DNA from 3 places in the Actinoplanes sp. NPDC051494 genome. Region 1 is predicted to be linked to each of the others. Evidence: predicted binding sites of a transcription regulator. Region 1 holds the regulator's gene; each other region holds the start of a gene.
The links. The regulator HrcA, encoded in region 1, represses chaperone genes, less so after heat shock. The targets are predictions, from matches to a motif close to GGTTNGCACNCTCNNNNNGAGNGTGCNAACC.

Region 1 (6,549 bases):
GAGGGTGGCGAACGGGGGGAGGTCCTCCTCGCCGATGAGTTTGCGCAGGGCCGGGCTGGCGTAGCGGATGACCTGGTCGTCGTCGATGACCAGCATGATGTCGGCGGTGTTGCGGATGACCGCCCGCAGGTAGAGGTCGCTGTCGCGGCGGCCGACCGCGTCGACGAGGGAGATGCGGTCCAGGGCCAGTGCGGCCTGGCCGGCGAGGATCTCGAGGGCGTCGCGGCCCGCGGCGAGGATGTCGCGGTGGCCGGTGAGGGCGAGGGCTCCGCCGTTGGGCCGGGCCACCGCCAGGGGTTCCAGCCAGAGCGGGCAGACCAGGGTGGATTCGCCGGTGCCGGCTACGTCCGGGCCGGGGCCGTCGACCCACCAGCTGCGGGAGCCGGGGTCGGCCGGGGAGGACGCGAGGGCGAGTTTGCGGTCGTCGGCGGCGAAGGTGACGTGCCGGATCTCGGCCGGGGGCAGGAGTTCGGCCACCGCCGCCCGGACCGCCGCGCCGACCGCGGCTTCGTCCGCCGCCGCCACCAGGGCCGCGCTCGCCTCGCGCAGGGCCCGTTCGCGGGTGGCGGCCTGGCTGCTCAGCTGGACCGAGTCGGACAGGCGGGTGATCGTGAGGACCAGTGTGACGGTCGCGGTGACCGCGATGACCACGCCGTCGGTGACCGTGCCGGAGACCGCCTCGACGAGCAGGACGATCGGTGGGGTGGCCACCGACAGGCCCAGCAAAGCCGCCCAGCGGCCCCGCCACGGGGTTTCGTGGGCCGGCATCGCCATGGTGAGGCGGACCATCGACGGGTGCAGGGCGGCCGCTCCCCATGCCACGTAGAGCACCATGTAACCGGCCTCGGTCCACCAGCTGGCGTGCAGGCCGTAGGCGATGTCGCTGGCGAGCATGCCGACCGCGCCGACGCCGAGCAGGGCCGCCGACCAGGTGAACCAGGTGGCGACGATGAGGCGGCCGGCGATGCCGATGAGCAGCAGGGCCCCGATGACGTCGGTGGCGCTGATCTCGCCGAAGCGCTCGCTGTCGCCGATCACGAAGACCCAGACGACCAGCAGGCTGGAACAGGCGCAGGCCAGTACGTCGATGAGGCGGGCACGGTTCATGAGCAGCGCGCCGACCCGGGTCAGCTGCATGACGGCGAGCGCGACGAAGACGAACATCGTCAGGTAGCAGATGTCCGCGACGTCGGTCTTGTCGAAAGCGTAGAAGACGTCACCGATCGCGAGGCAGCTGACCGACGCGGCGAGCAGCAGCCAGGGACCGACGCGGGCCGGGCGGTGCCGGCTCACTCCGACGACGATGGCGCCTACGCTCGCGGCTCCGAAGAGGATCCATTCCAAGGCGTGGAGCACGAATAACTAGTACCAGCACGGTCGCTGTCTGTCCATGTCGATGTATACGTAGCGCTATGAATGACCGTGAATATCCGTAGGTCAGCGGAATACTTCGGCCACCACAGTGGTATTTCCGACGATGCGATCACCGGTGGCCGGCTGCCATTTCCCGTCCGTGGCGGTCCACTCGCGGTCGGCGAAACGCACCTTTTCGAGACCGGTGGACTTGGCGTGCGACACCAGCCAATGGGCGTAACGCCAACCGGTGTCCGCGTTCTTGACGTTGACCGAAAGATCGGCGTCGATGCCCCAGTCCAGTTTGAATCCCTCGGCGAGTGCGGCCGCCGCGGCCGCCCCGCGCAGCGCGGGTTCCCCGGACACCGTGCACTCCACCGCGCTGGTGGCTTTCCCGGTGAGTGCCTTGGCCAGCACCGCTGACTCGTCGGCCCATTTCTCGTACGCGTTGGGGTAGGCCGACCGCTGCACCTTCTGCGCCGCGTCGGTGACCCGCATGTCCTGCCAGCCCTTGACCTTCTTGAGGGCGGCGTAGAACTTCTTGGCCGCGTACCTCGGATCCTGGATCTTCTCGGGTGTGCCCCAGCCCTGACTCGGCCGCTGCTGGAACAGTCCGACCGAGTCCCGGTCGCCGTTGTCGAGATTCTCGAGCTTGGATTCCTGCAGCGCGGTCGCCAACGCGATCACGACGGCGCGTTCCGGCATCTTGCGCCGCACCCCGACCGCGGTGATCGTGGCCGCGTTCGCCATCTGCACGGCGTCGAGCGTCACCTGGCCGTCGGCCTTCACGGTGCATTCCGGGCCGATCAGCGGCAGCTTGATACCACCCTCGAAGGACCGGGACACGAAGAAGCCCAGGGCGCCGACGAGCACGAGGACCGCGACGATCGCGAACGGCTTCCGCTTCACCCACAACCCTTCCGGTACGGCCGGTGAGCTGCACCGGTCGACCAAAGAGTAGCCAACGGGCGCCCGCCGGTCATGGCGCCGGGACCCAGCCGGCCGGTCGCTTCTCGCGGAAAGCGGCCACGCCCTCGCGGCCCTCGGGCGATTTGAAGTACCCGGACGACCGGGCGGACAGTTCGGCCATATCGGCCCGGATCGACGGATCGGGGGTGCGCCGCAGCAGCTGCTTCGTGCCCGCCAGTGCGATCGGCCCGCCCTTGACCAGGCTGGCGCATAACTTTCCTACGGTTTCGTCCAGTTCGTCCTCCTGGACGGCACGCGTCACCAACCCGATCTCCGCCGCCCGGGTGCCGTCGAAGACGTCGCCGGTCAGATAGAGCTCGGCGGCGGCGCGGGCGGCGAGCCGGGGCAGCACGGTGGCGCTGATCACCGCCGGGATCACCCCGAGCCGCACCTCGGAGAACGCGAACGTCGCCTCCCGGGTGCACACCGCCAGGTCGGCGGCGGCGATCAGGCCGAGGCCACCGGCCCGGGCCGGCCCGCCGACCCGGGCCACGACCGGTTTGGGGAATTCCCAGATCGCGGCCAGGACGTCGGCCATCATCTCGGCCGGTACCCGGCCGTCGTCGCGGGTCTCGGCGGTCTCCTTCAGATCGGCGCCGGAGCAGAACACCGGGCCGGTGTGCGACAGGACCACGACCCGGACGGCCGGATCGGTCAGGGCGGCGCCGAGCCCGTCGAGCAACTCGGCCATCAGGGCGGAGGAAAGAGCATTGCGGTTAGCCGGGCTGTCCAGCGTCAGGGTGGTCACCCCGGCTGCGGTGACGGTACGGACCAGAGCCATGCCGGAACACTAACCGGCGCCGTGCACACTTGAGGGATGCCTGGAGCCCTGCCCGACGGAGAACCCGTCCCGAGCGACGGCTCGCTGCCCTTCGAACCGCGGCCGAGCTCGCTGGGCGTCTACGTCCACGTGCCGTTCTGTGCCAGCCGCTGCGGTTACTGCGACTTCAACACGTACACCGCGACCGAGCTGGGCGGCGGGGCGAGCCGCGACGCGTACGCGGACACCGTGCTCAGCGAGATCCGTTTCGCCGGCCGGATCATGGCCGCGCCGGTCGAGACGGTGTTCGTCGGTGGTGGCACGCCCACCCTGCTCAGCCCGGCCGACCTGGGCCGCATCCTCGAGGGCATCGACCGCACCTGGGGCCTGGCCGCCGGCGCCGAGATCACCACCGAGGCCAATCCCGAGTCGGTCACCGCGTCGTCGTTGCGGGAGCTGCGGGCCGTGGGGTTCAACCGGATCTCGCTCGGCATGCAGTCGGCGTCGCCCGGGGTGCTGGCGATCCTGGAACGCGGGCACACCGCCGGGCGGGCGCCACGGGCCGCCGCGGAGGCCCGCGAAGCCGGATTCGAGCACGTCAACCTCGACCTGATCTACGGCACCCCGGGGGAGACGGCGGAGGACTTCGCGACCTCGCTCGACGCCGTGATCGCGGCGGGCGTCGACCACGTCAGCGCGTACTCGTTGATCGTCGAGGACGGCACCCGGATCGCGGCCAGGATGCGGCGCGGTGAACTCGCGTACCCGTCCGACGACGTGGCCGCGGACCGCTACCTGGCCGCCGAACAGGCGCTCGGTGCGGCCGGTTTCGAGTGGTACGAGGTGTCCAACTGGGCCACGTCCGAGGACGCCCGCTGCCGGCACAACCGGCTGTACTGGACCGGCGGGGACTGGTGGGGCTTCGGGCCGGGGGCGCACAGTCACGTCGGCGGGGTGCGGTGGTGGAACGTCAAGCACCCCTCCGCGTACGCGAAAAGGCTGGCGGAAGGCGTCTCGCCGGGCCTGGCACGGGAGATCTTGAACGACGAGGACCGCCGGGTCGAGGACGTCATGCTGCGGTTGCGGTTGCGCGAGGGGCTCCCGCTGACCGCGGCCGATCCGCTTGGTGCGGAGAAGGCCCTGGCCAACGGCCTGCTGGAGGCGGCGGAGTTCGAACGCGGGCGGGCCGTGCTGACGCTGCAGGGACGGTTGCTCGCCGACGCCGTGGTACGGGATCTGCTGCCCTGAACGGCAGCAGATCCCGTTCGTTCACTTGATGATGGAAACCGTCATCGGGTAGTTGTACTGCTCACCGTTGGCGGCCTTGACCCCGGCGATGATGCCGATGATCGTGGCGACCAGCCAGGCGCCGGCGGCGATCACGATGCCGACGACGATGCAGGTCAGGATGTAGCCGACGACGGCGATGATCGTCCAGAGCAGCTGGAAGTTCAGCGCTTTGACCGACTCGGCCCGCACCAGCGGGGACTGGGGGCCGCGGGCGAGCATGGCGACCAGCGGGGGGATCCAGCCCGCGACGCCGCCGCTGATGAACGCGGCCGCCGCGCCGCCGAAGTGGGCCACGAGGAGCCAGGTGCGATCCTCGCTGCTGCCACCCTGGGGGAATCCGGGCTGACCGTAAGGCTGTCCGTATCCGGGCGGGGGCTGCTGCCCGTAACCGGGCTGCTCACCGTAGCCGGGCGGCGGGCCGTAGCCGCCCGCGCCGGAGGTCGGCGGCGGGTTGTAGCTGGGCGGCGGGGCGTAACCACCGGCGCCGGACGTCGGGGGACCGGGCGGCGGCGGGGGCTGCTGTCCGTACGGATTCGGGTTGAACGGCTGGGTGGGGTCGGCGGGGTTTCCCTCACCGGGCGGACGCGGCGGTTCTGTCATGGCCAACACGGTAGGACCGCAGGTCGAGCCTGGCGAGAGCAACACCCAGGTGACGTCGGAGATGAGACAGACGGCCGATCATCGCGCCCGGGGCCGCGGCGACGTAGACTGGCACTCGACTTCGGGGAGTGCCAAAGACAGAGGGAGGGGGTCATGAGCCTTGATGACCGCAAGCTCGAGGTGCTCCGTGCCATCGTCGAGGACTACGTCGCGACCCAGGAGCCGGTCGGCAGCAAGGCCCTCGTCGAGCGTCACCAGCTGGGGGTTTCCCCGGCCACGGTGCGCAACGACATGGCCGTCCTGGAGGAGGAGGGCTACATCCGGCAGCCGCACACCAGTGCCGGCCGGGTGCCCACCGACGCCGGTTACCGGCTCTTCGTCGACCGGCTCTCCCGGGTCAAGGCGCTCAGCCCGGCCGAGCGGCGGGCGATCGAGCGCTTCCTGGCCGGGGCGGTCGACCTCGACGACGTGGTGCACCGCACAGTGCGCCTGCTCGCCCAGCTGACCCGGCAGGTCGCGGTCGTGCAATACCCCAGCCTGTCCCGCTCCTCGGTGCGGCACCTGGAGCTGGTGCCGATCTCCAGCACCCGGATCATGCTGGTGATGATCGCCGACACCGGCCGGGTCGAGCAGCGTCTCGTGGAGCTGCCCGGGCCGACCAGCAACGACGACGTGCTGGACATGCGCCGCCAGGCCAACACCAAGCTCAGCGGTCAGAAACTCGCCGACACGCCGCCGCTGGTGCAATCCCTGGTCGACGACTGTGCGCCGGAGAAACGCAATACGATGGCCTGTCTGGCGTCGGTGCTGCTCGAGACGCTCGTCGAGCGCAGTGACGAACGTCTCGCACTGGCGGGGACGGCCAACTTGACCCGGGGTGGTGTCCTGGACTTCCAGGGCTCCCTGCGACCGGTGCTCGAAGCGCTGGAAGAGGAGGTCATCCTCCTCAAACTGATCGGCGAGGTCGAACCCAGCACCACCCGGGTCCGGATCGGCGATGAGAACGAGATCGACAACTTGCGCGCGGCCTCGGTCGTGAGCTCGGGTTACGGACCTGGTGCCACTATCGTTGGTGGCCTCGGCGTGCTGGGACCGACCCGGATGGATTACCCCGGCACCATCGCCACCGTACGTGCCGTGGCACGCTACGTCGGCGACCTGCTGGCGCAGAATTAACGCACAAGCGACGACGCTCTCCAGCGCGTAGCGCGGGGCAGACATGAGGACTCGAAACCCAGTGGCCAAGGACTACTACGGAATTCTCGGCGTGAGCCGTGAAGCCACCGACGACGAGATCAAGCGTGCCTATCGCAAGCTGGCCCGTCAGTACCACCCGGACGTCAATCCGGATCCCGAGGCGCACGAGAAGTTCAAGGACATCAACGCCGCCTACGAGGTCCTCTCCGACGACCAGAAGCGCCAGATGGTCGACCTCGGCGGTGACCCCCTCGCGCCCGGTGGCGGCGGTGGCGGCCCCGGTGGTCCCGGTGGTGCCGGCCCGTTCGTGGGCTTCCAGGACATCATGGACGCGTTCTTCGGCACGGCGGCCGGCGGCGGCTCCCGGGGCCCGCGCCCAC
Region 2 (6,549 bases), on a different contig from region 1:
CATCGGTGTGACCCAGCCGGCCGACGGGACCACCACGTTCACCGCCGGCGCGGTCACGTACTTCCCGCCCGCGCGCTGGTCGGGCAAGGCGTCGTTCACGTACACGATCAGCGACGGCACCGAGAAGTCGACGTCCACGGTCACCGTCGTGGTCGGGGACCCGCCGGCCGTACCGGACAAGGCGGCGCAGGCCCCGCCGGCCACCCCGGTCACGATCGCGCTGCCGGTCAAGGACAACAACGACAAGGCGGTCACCGTGGTCAAGGTGGGTCGACCCGCCCACGGCACGGCCAAGCTGAACGCCGACGGGTCGGTCACGTACACGCCGGAACCGGGCTTCGCGGGCGCGGACAGCTTCTCGTACTCCGCGATCGACGCGAACGGCAACATGGCCACCGGCACGGTCAAGGTCACCGTCGCCGGGCCGAACGCCGCGCCGAGGGCCACCGACGACACGGCCGCCGTCGACGCCGGGAAATCCGTGGTGATCAAGGTGCGGGACAACGACAAGGACCCGAACGAGGACCCGTTGACGGTGGTCAAGGTCAGCAAGCCCCGGCACGGCAACGCGGTGGTCAACGCCGACGGGACCATCACGTACGCGCCGGACGACGCGTACCAGGGCGGGAAGGACACGTTCACGTACACGATCAGCGACGGCCAGGGCGGCACCGCCACGGCGACCGTCACCGTGACCGTGCGCCAGGTGTCCACCACCCCGACCACCACCGAGGCGGGATTCAACCTGCCCAGGACCGGCGCCGACGCCATGACGGTCGGCGGGATCGGCGTCCTCACCCTGATCGTAGGCGCGGCGCTGGTCTTCTTCGGCGGCACGACCGGTCAGCGTGGGCCGGGCCGGCACCGGCCGGGCAAGCACAGCGGGGTCAACCCGTGACGGCTTCCCCGATCCACGCCGGTCCCCTTTAATGAGGATCTCCACTCCAACCCGGCCCGGAGGCGCCCATGCCCGCAGTGACTCTGGCCATCGCCGGGGCCGGCCTCCGGGGCGAGACCTACGCCCGGCACGCGATCGCCGGCGGACGCGGCCGGGTCGTGGCGATCGCCGAGCCCGACACCCACCGACGGCACCGCCTCATGGCCGAATTCGACATCGACCCCCAGCACGCGTACGAGGACTGGCGCGACCTGGCCGCCCAACCGCGCCTGGCCGACGCGGTGATCGTCGCCACTCAGGACCGCATGCACGCCGGGCCGGCCGTGGCCTTCGCCGACCTCGGCTACCACATCCTGCTCGAGAAGCCGATGGCCCCGACCGAACCGGAAGCCACCGCGATCGCTGAAGCCGCGATCCGCAACAAGGTGATCTTCGCTGTCTGTCATGTGCTGCGCTACACGCCGTATACGCGAATGGTCCGGCAGTTGCTCGCCGAGGGAAAAATCGGCCGGCTGGTCAGCGTGCAGCACCTCGAACCGGTCGGCTGGTGGCATCACGCGCACTCGTTCGTGCGGGGCAACTGGCGGCGCTCCGACACCTCCGGGCCGATGCTGCTCACCAAGAGCTGCCACGACATCGACTGGCTCGTCCACCTTTTCGGCAGCAACCCGACCCGGGTCAGCTCCTTCGGCAGCCTCACCCACTTCCGGGCCTCCGAGCGCCCCGCCGAGGCCGCCGACCGGTGCATGGACTGCCCGCTGAAGCAGACCTGCCCGTACTCCGCGGAGAAGTTCTACCTGGCCGCCCTCGCCGACGAGTCCCAGCACTTCTGGCCCCTGGGCGCGATCACCACCGAGTTCACCGAGCCCGCCGTCCGCGAGGCGCTGCGCACCGGCCCGTACGGCCGCTGCGTGTACGCGAGCGACAACGACGTGGTCGACCATCAGGTGGTGACCATGGAGTTCGCGGACGGGGCCACGTGCTCGTTCACGATGAGCGCGTTCACCCCGGCGGAACACCGGCACACCCGGCTCCTCGGCACCCACGGCTACCTTGACGGAGACGGCCGCTCGGTCCGCTACGTCGACTTCCGGACCGGCCACGAGGAGACCATCGACGCTTTCGGCGAGGCCGGCCCGACCGCGGCGGACGGCCACGGTGGCGGCGACGAGGCCCTGACCGAGGCATTTTTGGCAGCGGTGGCGGCGGGCGACCCGAGCCTGCTGTCCTCGGACGCAACCCAGAGCCTGGCCACCCACCGAGTGGTCTGGGCCGCCGAGGAAGCCCGCCGCACCGGAACCGTAATCACCCTCGCCGGCTGAACCGGTCCCGATCAGGCTCAACCGCCCTCCACAATGCCTGGCAGGCACGCGCCAGCTGCCAGTGTGGCGACCACACCCCGCCAGGCACGGTCAGCACGCGTCACTGCCGCCGGATTTGTTCGGGTATCGGCCCCGCCAGGCTTGATTGGCACGCACCACCCCTGCCGGACTTGGGTGGGTATCTGCCTCAGCGGGCCCGGACGGTATGCACCACAACTGCGGACTTGGCCTTTGTGTGCCACCGCCGACGGGACGCTCCACCCGGCCGGCCCTGACCGGCGAACGCCATAGCCGCGCTTGGGCGGTACGCGCGCGCCACCACCGCCGGGCCTGGCCAGCAAGTCCACCGCCGGGCTTGTGCGGCAAACGTCACCGCTGGGCTTGGGCGGCAAGTCCACCGCCGGGCCTGGCCAGCAAGTCCACCGCCGGGCCTGGGCAGCAAGTCCACCGCAGGGCCTGGGCAGCACACTTCACTGCCGGGCTTGGGCCGGCACACGAGCCACCCCGGCCGACCCTGACCGGCAAACGCCACCGCCCGACTTTGACAGCACGCGCCACCCCCGCCGGCTTCGGCCGGCAACCGCCATCGCCGCGCTTGGACGGTACGCGCCGCCCCTGCCAGGCTCAGACGGTGACCACCACGCCGGACTTGGGCTGAATGCTCCACCCACCGGGCTTATCGGGTGACCACCACGCCGGGCTTGGGCGGGACGCTCCACCCGCCAGGCTCAAAGGGTGACCACCAACCGCTGAGCCTGGGCGGAACGCTCCACCCCGCCGGGTTCAAAGGGTGACCACCACCGCTGAGCCTGGGCGGGACGCTCCACCCCGCCGGGATTGGGCGAGAGGGCCGTCGGTGGGCACGGAAAAGCGGGCCATCCCGGAGGACGGCCCGCTTTCTCAGATGGTGCCTGGTGGGGCTGGACTCAGAAGTCCATGTCCCCGCCGCCGGGGGCGGCCGGGGCCGGGTTCTTCTCCGGCTTGTCGGCCACGACGGCCTCGGTGGTGAGGAACAGCGCGGCGATCGACGCGGCGTTCTGCAGCGCCGAGCGGGTGACCTTGGCCGGGTCGATGATGCCCGCGGCCAGGAGGTCGACGTACTCGCCGGTCGCGGCGTTCAGGCCGAAACCGAGCTCGAGGTTGCGCACCTTCTCGGAGACGACGCCACCCTCGAGGCCGGCGTTGACGGCGATCTGACGCAGCGGGGCGTCGAGCGCGACGCGCACGATGTTCGCGCCGGTGGCCTCGTCGCCGACCAGGTCGAGCTTGTCGAACGCGGTCTTGCCGGCCTGGACCAGCGCCACGCCACCGCCGGGGACGATGCCCTCCTCGACGGCCGCCTTCGCGTTGCGAACGGCGTCCTCGATGCGGTGCTTGCGCTCCTTGAGCTCGACCTCGGTGGCCGCGCCGACCTTGATGACCGCAACGCCGCCAGCCAGCTTGGCCAGGCGCTCCTGCAGCTTCTCGCGGTCGTAGTCGGAGTCCGACTTCTCGATCTCGGCGCGGATCTGGTTGACCCGGCCCTGGATCTGCTCGGCGTTGCCGGCACCGTCGACGATGGTCGTCTCGTCCTTGGTGATGACGATCTTGCGGGCCGAGCCGAGCAGGCTCAGGTCGGCGGCGTCGAGCTTGAGGCCGACCTCTTCGCTGATGACCGTGCCACCGGTGAGGATGGCGATGTCGTCCAGCATGGCCTTGCGGCGGTCACCGAAGCCCGGGGCCTTGACGGCGACGGACTTGAAGGTGCCACGGACCTTGTTGACGACCAGGGTGGCCAGGGCCTCGCCCTCGACGTCCTCGGCGATGATCACGAGGGGCTTGCCGCCCTGCATGACCTTCTCCAGGACGGGGAGCAGGTCCTTGACCGCGGAGATCTTGCTGTTCGCGATGAGGATGTACGGGTCGTCGAAGACGGCCTCCATACGCTCCGCGTCGGTCATGAAGTAGGCCGAGACGTAGCCCTTGTCGAAGCGCATGCCCTCGGTGAGCTCGAGCTCGAGACCGAAGGTGTTGCTCTCCTCGACGGTGATGACGCCTTCCTTGCCGACCTTGTCCATGGCCTCGGCGATGATCTCGCCGACCGTGGAGTCACCGGCGGAGATGGAGGCGGTGGAGGCGATCTGCTCCTTCGTCTCCACGTCCTTCGCGATCTTGCTCAGCTCGTCGGAGACAGAGGCGACAGCGGCCTCGATGCCCCGCTTGAGGGCCATCGGGTTCGCGCCGGCCGCGACGTTGCGCAGACCCTCGCGGACCAGCGCCTGGGCCAGCACGGTCGCCGTCGTCGTGCCGTCACCGGCGACGTCGTCGGTCTTCTTGGCGACCTCCTTGACCAGCTCGGCGCCGATCTTCTCGAAGGTCCCCTCGAGCTCGATCTCCTTGGCGATCGACACACCATCGTTGGTGATGGTGGGAGCGCCCCACTTCTTTTCAAGGACGACGTTGCGGCCCTTGGGACCGAGCGTCACCTTGACGGCGTCGGCGAGCTGGTTCATACCACTCTCGAGGCCGCGACGAGCTTCCTCGTCAAATGCGATGATCTTGGCCATACGGCTGTGTCCTCCTGGACATTCGCGGTGCCGGGCCTCCTCGGCCCCGCTCTCCGCTGGTTGCGGAACGCTGCGGACGTCGCCACCTGGCGATGCGACGTCCTCAGGTCGAGCCGGCTAGCCCGCGACGACCGGTCCCGTGCCTCGGCGCCGATGGCAGCACCTCGGCCGTGACCCCACCGGGTCGACCTGTTTGGCACTCACATGTCGCGAGTGCCAATGACCTGTTTAGCACTCTGGGGGGTCGAGTGCAAGGACAACAGCCATGTCCGGAGGGGCTGCGCAACACCTTCTTGATCACGATGCGTGAACGATCCTGGGTACCGGGGTCCAACGTCGCGGACGGAGGTGACGGCGGTCACCCGTACCGGCGATGGACCGATCGACCAAAAGCCCGTATTGCCGTCTATCCATGCGCGAATAGTGTTCCCCTGTGGGCTTTTTGCCGGTTTTTACATAGACGCGTACGGGAGTCCGGCAGCAAGTCCGCAGCCTCCCCGACCCCACGCGGAGCGCCTCTCCACAGTATCGCGAAAGCGGTGCGATAGTTACTGAACGTCACCACCTCCGGGAGCCCCGTGGCCCGGGCTTGCCGCACGTCGCCGCAGGGGGTATTCAAAAAACATGACCAGCACTCTGGCCCCACCGATGACCGTGCACCGGGTCACCCCCGAGGACGCGGCCCGGATGCGTGCCCTGCGCCTCGAGATGCTGGCCGACAGCCCGCTGGCTTTCCTCGAGACGCTGGCCCAGGCGGCGGCCCGCCCACACGCCGACTACCGGCGCCGGATCGTGCAGGCCTCCAGAGGCGACCAGCTCGCCCAGTTCGTCGCGGACCCGGGCGGCCGACTGGTGGGCCACGCGGGCGGCACCGTCCTGCCCGAGTGGCCGGGCGCCACCGTGGTGTTCGCGGTCTACATCACGCCGGCCTTCCGCGGCCGGGGCGTGCTCGGCGCGCTCGTGGACGCGGTCGCGGAATGGTCGCTGGCGATCGGGCGCAGCGAACTGGTGCTCGAGGTCGTGGTCGGCAACGACCGGGCGGTCCGGGCCTACGAACGGCTCGGCTTCGAGGACACCGGCGCCCGGGTCCCCCACCCGTCGGTGCCCGGTCTCAAGGAACTCCAGATGCGCCGCCGGGCATGAACCGGCCCGCCGCCACCGGGTGGTGGGCACGGACGCGGGCGGTACTCAACGCGGTGAACGGTACGACCGGGGTGGGGCTCGCCGTGGCCGTGCTCAGCGGTGCCCGGGTGCGGCGGGGACGGGACGGCATCCTGGTGGCCGAGGGCTACCGGCGCCGGGTGCCACCGGCGCACTGTTTCACCATCGGGTCGGTGGTGATCACCCGCCGGAGCGCCGAGTGGCTGTTGCACGGGGATCGCGCCGGGCTGTTCGCGCATGAGGCCCGGCACGCGGGGCAGTATGCCGCGCTCGGGCCGGTCTTCTGGCCGGCCTACTGGGTGGCCTGCGGTTACTCGTGGGCGACGACCGGCTGTTACGGCAGTCGCAACGTGTTCGAGCGGCATGCCGGGCTGAGCGGCGGCGGCTACGTGGAATCCCCGCTGCGCCCGGCCCTGCGCCGGGTCACGCGGCAAGCCGAAAGCCCAAGGCGAGGCACGCCGACCAGCCGGTGAGGCGGCGCGCCGGCCGCGCAGGAGAGCCGCGAATCGGGCAGCGACCGGCCAGCAGCAGCGCAGCGAACACCGGCCGGCGAGGCAGCGGGGGTGGTCAGATGGTTGCCTGCCACTGGGTCCAGGTTTCGCGGCGCTGGAAGCCGAGGGAA
Region 3 (6,549 bases), on a different contig from region 1:
GTCAGCCGGATCAGGTCGGCCGGCGGCAGGGAGACCTGCAGACCCCGGCGGCCGGCCGAGACGTAGATCAACTCCAGCCCCGGCGCCGAGTCGTCGATCACGGTCGGCAGCCGTTTGCGCTGGCCCAGCGGGCTGATGCCGCCGCGGACGTAACCGCTGCTGCGTTCGGCCGCCGCGCGGTCGGCGAGGGCCGCCTTCTTGCCGCCGGACGCGGCCGCCAGCGCTTTGAGATCGAGTTCACCGGTGACCGGGACGACCGCGACGGTCAGCGCGCCGTCCACCTCGGCGATCAAGGTCTTGAACAACGACCCGGGGGGTACGCCCAGAGCGGCCGCGACGAGAGCGCCGTAATGGGGGGAATCGGGCGAGACTTCGTACGGGTGCAACTCGTGCGCGACCTTCGCCGAGGAGAGCAGAACCGTCGCCGGGGTGCCGGACGCCTTCTTAGCCACGATCGTCGAGGTTATCGGCAGAGCAGGACCGTCGGCGCACCCGCCACCCGGGTGAGCACCAGCGACGCCCCCGCTCTGCCGCTCAGGCGTAAATCACGCCGTAATTGCTCCGGTTCCAGTGCTGACCCGCGCTTGCGGATCTCGAGCCGGCCCACGCCCCGCTCGCGCAGCAGGGTGCGCAGCCGTTTCAGCGAGAAGGGCAGCACGTCGGTGATCTCCAGCCGCCGGGCGAACCCGGTCTCCACCGGCTCGTCGGTGTACACGTAGGCGATCTCCGGGTCCGCGAGCCGGCCCCCGACCGTGGCGGCGAACTCGGCCACCAGGTGCGAGCGGACCACCGCGGGATCCGGGTCGTACAGATAGCGGCCCACCGTGCCGACCGGTGCCGCCTCGACGCCCGACCCGTGCAGCTCGAGCCCCTCCGGCAGTAAGCTCGCCCGTCGAGCGAATTCCGCGAGCGGGCCGCACCAGAACGCCGCCTCCACCAGGTCGCCGCCGACGCTGACCCACTCGCCCTCGGCGCCGGGCGGCAGCAGCGCGTGGTCGATGCCCGGTGCCAGCTTGAGCACCGTGCGGGGGACCCGGTCGGGCAGCGCGCCGATGAAATCCCAGGACGGCGACCACGACCGGGGGTCCATCACCCGGCCGCGGCCGGCCCGGCGCCGGGCCGGGTCGGCGAAGACCGCGTCGAACTTCTCCACCTCGACCGTGGTGGCGTCCGCGCACGCCACGGTCACCAGCGCGGTCAGGCCGGCCGCCTCGACGTTCGCGGCGGCCACCGCTGCGGTCAGCGGGTCGGCGTCGACGGCGTGCACCCGGATCCCCTGCCGGGCCGCCGCCAGCGCGTCGGAGCCCATGCCGCACCCCAGGTCGGCCAGGCTGGTGACCCCGGCGGCGCGCAACCGGGCGGCCCGCCGGTCGGAGACGACCGCGCGGGTCGCCTGCTCGAAACCCGGCCGGGTGAAGAACATTGTCGCGGCGGCTTCGCCGAGTTTGCCCGCGGCGCGTCCGCGCAGCTCAGACTGGGTGAGTGCGGCAGCGGCCAGCGGTGCGGGGAAACCCCGCGCACGCATGGCCGAGGCAGCGGCGAGCGGATCGCCGCCCGACACCTCGGCGGCGGCCTTCAGGGCGTCCGAGCCCTCGGGGGTACGCAGGGCGGCGAGCAGTTCGAGGTCCACGCGGAGTCATTCTGCCGTGTTGGCACTCTCCTTGACGGAGTGCTAGTTCCGGCATAATCTCCGATTAGCACTCTCAACCTGAGGGTGCCAGCTGTGCGCCCTTGCCGGCCGTGCCCTCGCGGCTCGTCCGGACCGGGGCCGCACGCTTGCGCCAGGCGGACCGGCACCCGCGACGACGGACCCGCCCGGTGGCATGAGGCATGAGCCCGGCCAATGCTGGCCGGCAAACCTGTACCCAGGAGGGTATGCCCGTGACTACCGCGACCAAGGTAGCGATCAAGCCGCTCGAGGACCGCATCGTCGTCCAGGCGAACGAGGCGGAGACCACCACCGCCTCGGGCCTTGTGATCCCCGACACCGCCAAGGAGAAGCCGCAGGAGGGCACCGTCCTCGCGGTCGGCCCCGGCCGCATCGACGACAAGGGCAACCGCGTCCCGATCGACGTCCAGGTCGGCGAGACGGTTCTCTATTCGAAGTACGGCGGCACCGAGGTCAAGTACGCCGGCGAGGAGTACCTGGTGCTCTCCGCCCGCGACGTCCTCGCGGTCATCGAGAAGTAAGACCTAACTGATTGCGCTTGCGCCCTGTTCCGGCATGTCGGGGCAGGGCGCCGGTGCGTGAAGGGACCATAGATGGCGAAGATTCTCAGCTTCTCAGACGACGCCCGGCACCTGCTCGAGCACGGCGTCAACACGCTCGCCGACACGGTCAAGGTCACCCTCGGACCGCGCGGACGCAACGTCGTTCTCGACAAGAAGTTCGGCGCGCCCACGATCACCAACGACGGTGTCACCATCGCCAAGGAGATCGAGCTCTCCGACCCGTACCAGAACCTCGGTGCGCAGCTGGTCAAGGAGGTGGCGACCAAGACCAACGACGTCGCCGGCGACGGGACCACCACCGCGACCGTGCTCGCCCAGGCGCTCGTGCGCGAGGGCCTGCGCAACGTGACCGCGGGTGCCAGCCCGATCGCCCTCAAGCGCGGCATGGACCTCGCCGCCGAGGCGATCTCCAAGGCGCTGCTGGCCAAGGCCGTCGAGGTTGCCGACCACAAGGCGATCGCGAACGTCGCGACCATCTCCGCGCAGGACGCCACCATCGGTGAGCTGATCGCCGAGGCGATGGACAAGGTCGGCCGTGACGGTGTCATCACCGTCGAGGAAGGCTCCGCGCTCAGCACCGAGCTCGTCGTCACCGAGGGCCTGCAGTTCGACAAGGGCTTCATCTCGCCGAACTTCGTGACCGACGCCGAGTCGCAGGAAGCCGTCCTCGAGGACACCTACCTGCTCATCACCACGCAGAAGATCTCCAGCGTCGAGGAGATCCTCCCGCTGCTGGAGAAGGTGCTGCAGGGCGGCAAGCCGCTGCTCATCGTGGCCGAGGACGTCGAGGGCCAGGCGCTGTCCACCCTCGTGGTCAACGCGCTGCGCAAGACCTTCAAGGTCGTCGCGGTCAAGGCCCCGGGCTTCGGTGACCGCCGCAAGGCGCTCCTGCAGGACCTGGCCATCGCGACCGGTGGCGAGCTGATCGCCCCCGAGCTCGGCTACAAGCTCGACCAGGTCACCATCGACATGCTGGGCACCGCCCGGCGCGTCGTGGTCGACAAGGAGAACACGACCATCGTCGACGGTGGCGGCAAGAAGGCCGACATCGACGACCGGGTCGCGCAGATCCGCAAGGAGATCGAGGCCTCGGACTCCGACTGGGACCGCGAGAAGCTCTCGGAGCGGCTGGCCAAGCTCTCCGGTGGCATCGCCGTCATCCAGGCCGGTGCCGCGACCGAGGTCGAGATGAAGGAGCGCAAGCACCGCATCGAGGACGCCATCGCGGCGACCAAGGCGGCCGTCGAGGAAGGCACCGTCCCCGGTGGCGGCGCGGCCCTCGCGCAGATCGTCTCCGAGCTCGACGGCAACCTCGGCCTCACCGGCGAGGAAGCGATCGGCGTGCAGATCGTCCGCAAGGCGCTCGTCGAGCCGCTGCGCTGGATCGCTCAGAACGCCGGCCACGACGGCTACGTCGTCGTGGGCAAGGTCTCGGAGCTGGGCTGGGGCCACGGCCTCAACGCGGCCACCGACGAGTACGTCGACCTCGCCGCCGCCGGCATCATCGACCCGGTCAAGGTGACCCGCAACGCGGTCTCCAACGCCGTGTCGATCGCCGCGCTGCTGCTCACCACGGAAAGCCTCGTGGTCGAGAAGCCGGCCGAGGCCGAGCCGGCCGCCGCCGCCGGTGGCCACAGCCACGGTGGCCACGGTCACCAGCACGGCCCGGGCTTCTGATCCGGTTCCACGCAAAGGGCGCGTCGCTTCCGCGGCGCGCCCTTTCTCGTGTGTGATGCAGGATTCGGGGAAAGGTGCGCGGATGATCGTCGTTGTGGAGGGACCCACCGCGGCCGGGAAGACCTCGTGGTGCCGGCGGTACGTCGGCCGGTTCGTCGCCGAGGCGCGGGGCTCCGGCCCGGTGCCGGACGACGAGGCAACGCTGGCCCGGCACTGGGTGCGGACGGGGATGCGGCGCTGGACGTCGGCGCTCGAACTGGAACGGGAGGACGGCGTCGCGTTCTGCGACACCGATCCGGTCAAACTGCACTACTCGTGGGGCATGGCCGCGCTCGGACTGGCACCGAGGGCCCGGTTCGACCGGGAACTCGTGGTCACCCGGGAAGCGTTCCGCACCGGCCGGCTCGGCTTCGCGGACGCCGTACTCGTGGGGATGCCGGAAACCGACACGTTGCAGCGCCGCAGGGACGGTGACGACACCCGGCGCCGGCGGAACTTCGCCGCCCACGTGCAGCTCCGCGAGCCGTTGCAGCAGTGGTACTCGGCCCTGGAGAGTCTGTCGCCGGGGCGGGTGCTGTGGGAGCTTCCGGTCGAGGGGGTCCCGAAGCTGCCGGAGCCGAGGCCCGACCGGTGCGCGGCCGAGCTGCTGGACCGCCTCGTCGACACCCTGCCGAGACTGGGGGGAAGCCGTAATGGCCTCGTAAGACCGTCCCGAGGCACGATAGGCGGGTGAAACTTTCCGTTCGGGCGGGCCTGGCCGGGGTCGCGGCCGCCGCCGTGGCGCTCGGTCTCGCCGAGATCGTCGCCGTGTTCACCGGGCCGCTGTCGTCACCGCTGTTCGCCGTCGGGGGCGTGGTCGTCGACAATGTCCCCGGCCCGGTGAAGGACCTCGGCATCGCCGTGTTCGGCACCCATGACAAGACCGCATTGATCATCGGTACGGCCCTGCTGCTCGCCGTCTATGCGGCCGCCGTCGGGATCCTCGCGCTCCGGTCGTGGCTTTATGCGTACGCGGGCATCGGCCTTTTTGTGGTCGTCGGCGTGACCGCGGCACTGACCCGGCACGACGCGGGCGTCACCGCCGCGCTGCCGTCGCTGCTCGCCGGTGCGGTCGCGGTCCAGGCCCTGCGGTATCTGATCCCGATCTCCGAGGAGAGCGCGGGCGCGGATGCGGACAACGATTCCCGCCGGCGGTTCCTGGTCGGGGTGGGCGCCGCGGCCGGCATCGCGGTCGTCGGCGGTTTCGGTGGCCGGCTCTTCACCTCGCGCCGGGCGGTGACCGAGGCGCGCAACGCGGTGGTGCTGCCCCAGCCGGTCGAGAGCGCCCCACCGATCCCGGCCGGGGCCCAGGCCGAGGGCGCGACGGCGTACGTGACCTCGAACAACGACTTCTATCGCATCGACACGTCGCTGTATCCGCCGCAGGTCGACCCGGCCACCTGGGAGCTGCGCATCCACGGCATGGTCCGTAACCCGATCACGATCACCTGGGAGCAGCTGCTGCAACGGCCGATGGTCGAGCGGTACGTCACGCTGGCCTGCGTCTCCAACGAGGTCGGTGACGATCTGATCGGCAACGCGCTCTGGCTCGGCACCTCGCTCAAGGACCTGCTCGACGAGGCCGACCCGCTGCCCGAGGCGGACCAGGCGGTGGCCCGCTCGGCCGACGGCTGGACCTGCGGCAGCCCGACCGCGGAGCTGCGCGACGGCCGTGACGCCCTGCTCGCGATCGGTATGAACGGCGTCCCGCTGCCGGTCCAGCACGGCTTCCCGGCCCGGCTGGTCGTGCCCGGCCTCTACGGTTACGTCTCGGCGTGCAAGTGGATCACCGAGATCGAGCTGACCCGGTTCGCCGACTTCGACGCCTACTGGGTGCCCCGCGGCTGGTCGGCGCTGGGCCCGATCAAGACGGAATCCCGCATCGACGCCCCCCGCGACGGCGCGAAACGACCGGCCGGCGAGATCATGGTGGCCGGGGTGGCGTGGGCCCAGCACCGCGGCGTCACCAAGGTCGAGGTCCGGATCGGCGACGAGCCGTGGGCCGAGGCCAGGCTGGCGCCGGCCGTCTCCACGGATACGTGGGTGCAGTGGTCCTATCCCTGGGCGGCGACGAAGGGCGACCACCGCATCCAGGTCCGGGCGACCGACGCGCAGGGCCAGACCCAGACGAGCACCGAGGCGCCGCCCGCGCCGGACGGAGCGACCGGCTGGCACACCATCAAGGTCGCCGTCGGCTGACCCCCGGATCGGATACGCCGTGTCACGCGAAAGCCGCACTTTTCGTCCGACGTCAAGGGCAAGTTCGCTCATACGGTGGCTTGCATGTCCACGAATGCGGCTGACACGCCGTTGAACAGATCGGCGCGACTCCTTGAAAGGAGCCGCGCCGTCAGTTGCGTCGTCGTGCCGCGCTCGGTGTCGCGTCAGGCAGCCGGAGCCTGTCGTTGCGCCGGGACCGTCGACTTGTGGGGCCGGCCGAGGCGTGCCTCGAGCCGGTCGAGGTCGACACGTCCGTGAGTCCGATCGGCAAGGTCCTCCCAGCCGACCGCGAGCAGCCGCAGCCGCTCCGCTTCGCTGAAACCTCCCCAGACGCCGTACGGCTCACGAACAGCCAGTGCTTGCGCGGCGCACTCGGCACGC

Region 2: groL (chaperonin GroEL) is a predicted target of HrcA. The motif match lies at 4,958-4,988, and genes of this name have one in related genera.
Region 3: groES (co-chaperone GroES) is a predicted target of HrcA. The motif match lies at 1,693-1,723, and genes of this name have one in related genera.

Annotation. Positions count from the first base shown of each region.
Region 1 covers NZ_JBITDZ010000022.1:972-7,520, reverse strand. Annotated here, with positions in the region: gene ACIA6A_RS40950 (PAS domain S-box protein) at 1-1,293, opposite strand, end outside; gene ACIA6A_RS40945 (hypothetical protein) at 1,438-2,262, opposite strand; gene ACIA6A_RS40940 (enoyl-CoA hydratase-related protein) at 2,333-3,103, opposite strand; gene hemW (radical SAM family heme chaperone HemW) at 3,140-4,330, shown strand; gene ACIA6A_RS40930 (DUF4870 domain-containing protein) at 4,352-4,972, opposite strand; gene hrcA (heat-inducible transcriptional repressor HrcA) at 5,126-6,148, shown strand; gene dnaJ (molecular chaperone DnaJ) at 6,210-6,549, shown strand, end outside.
Region 2 covers NZ_JBITDZ010000002.1:828,546-835,094, reverse strand. Annotated here, with positions in the region: gene ACIA6A_RS10450 (Ig-like domain-containing protein) at 1-898, shown strand, start outside; gene ACIA6A_RS10445 (Gfo/Idh/MocA family protein) at 967-2,220, shown strand; gene groL (chaperonin GroEL) at 3,147-4,766, opposite strand; gene ACIA6A_RS10435 (GNAT family N-acetyltransferase) at 5,391-5,909, shown strand; gene ACIA6A_RS10430 (hypothetical protein) at 5,963-6,400, shown strand; gene ACIA6A_RS10425 (GNAT family N-acetyltransferase) at 6,495-6,549, opposite strand, start outside.
Region 3 covers NZ_JBITDZ010000008.1:150,930-157,478, reverse strand. Annotated here, with positions in the region: gene ybaK (Cys-tRNA(Pro) deacylase) at 1-452, opposite strand, end outside; gene ACIA6A_RS26125 (methyltransferase domain-containing protein) at 464-1,630, opposite strand; gene groES (co-chaperone GroES) at 1,876-2,190, shown strand; gene groL (chaperonin GroEL) at 2,263-3,909, shown strand; gene ACIA6A_RS26110 (hypothetical protein) at 3,992-4,642, shown strand; gene ACIA6A_RS26105 (molybdopterin-dependent oxidoreductase) at 4,639-6,147, shown strand; gene ACIA6A_RS26100 (WhiB family transcriptional regulator) at 6,333-6,549, opposite strand, start outside.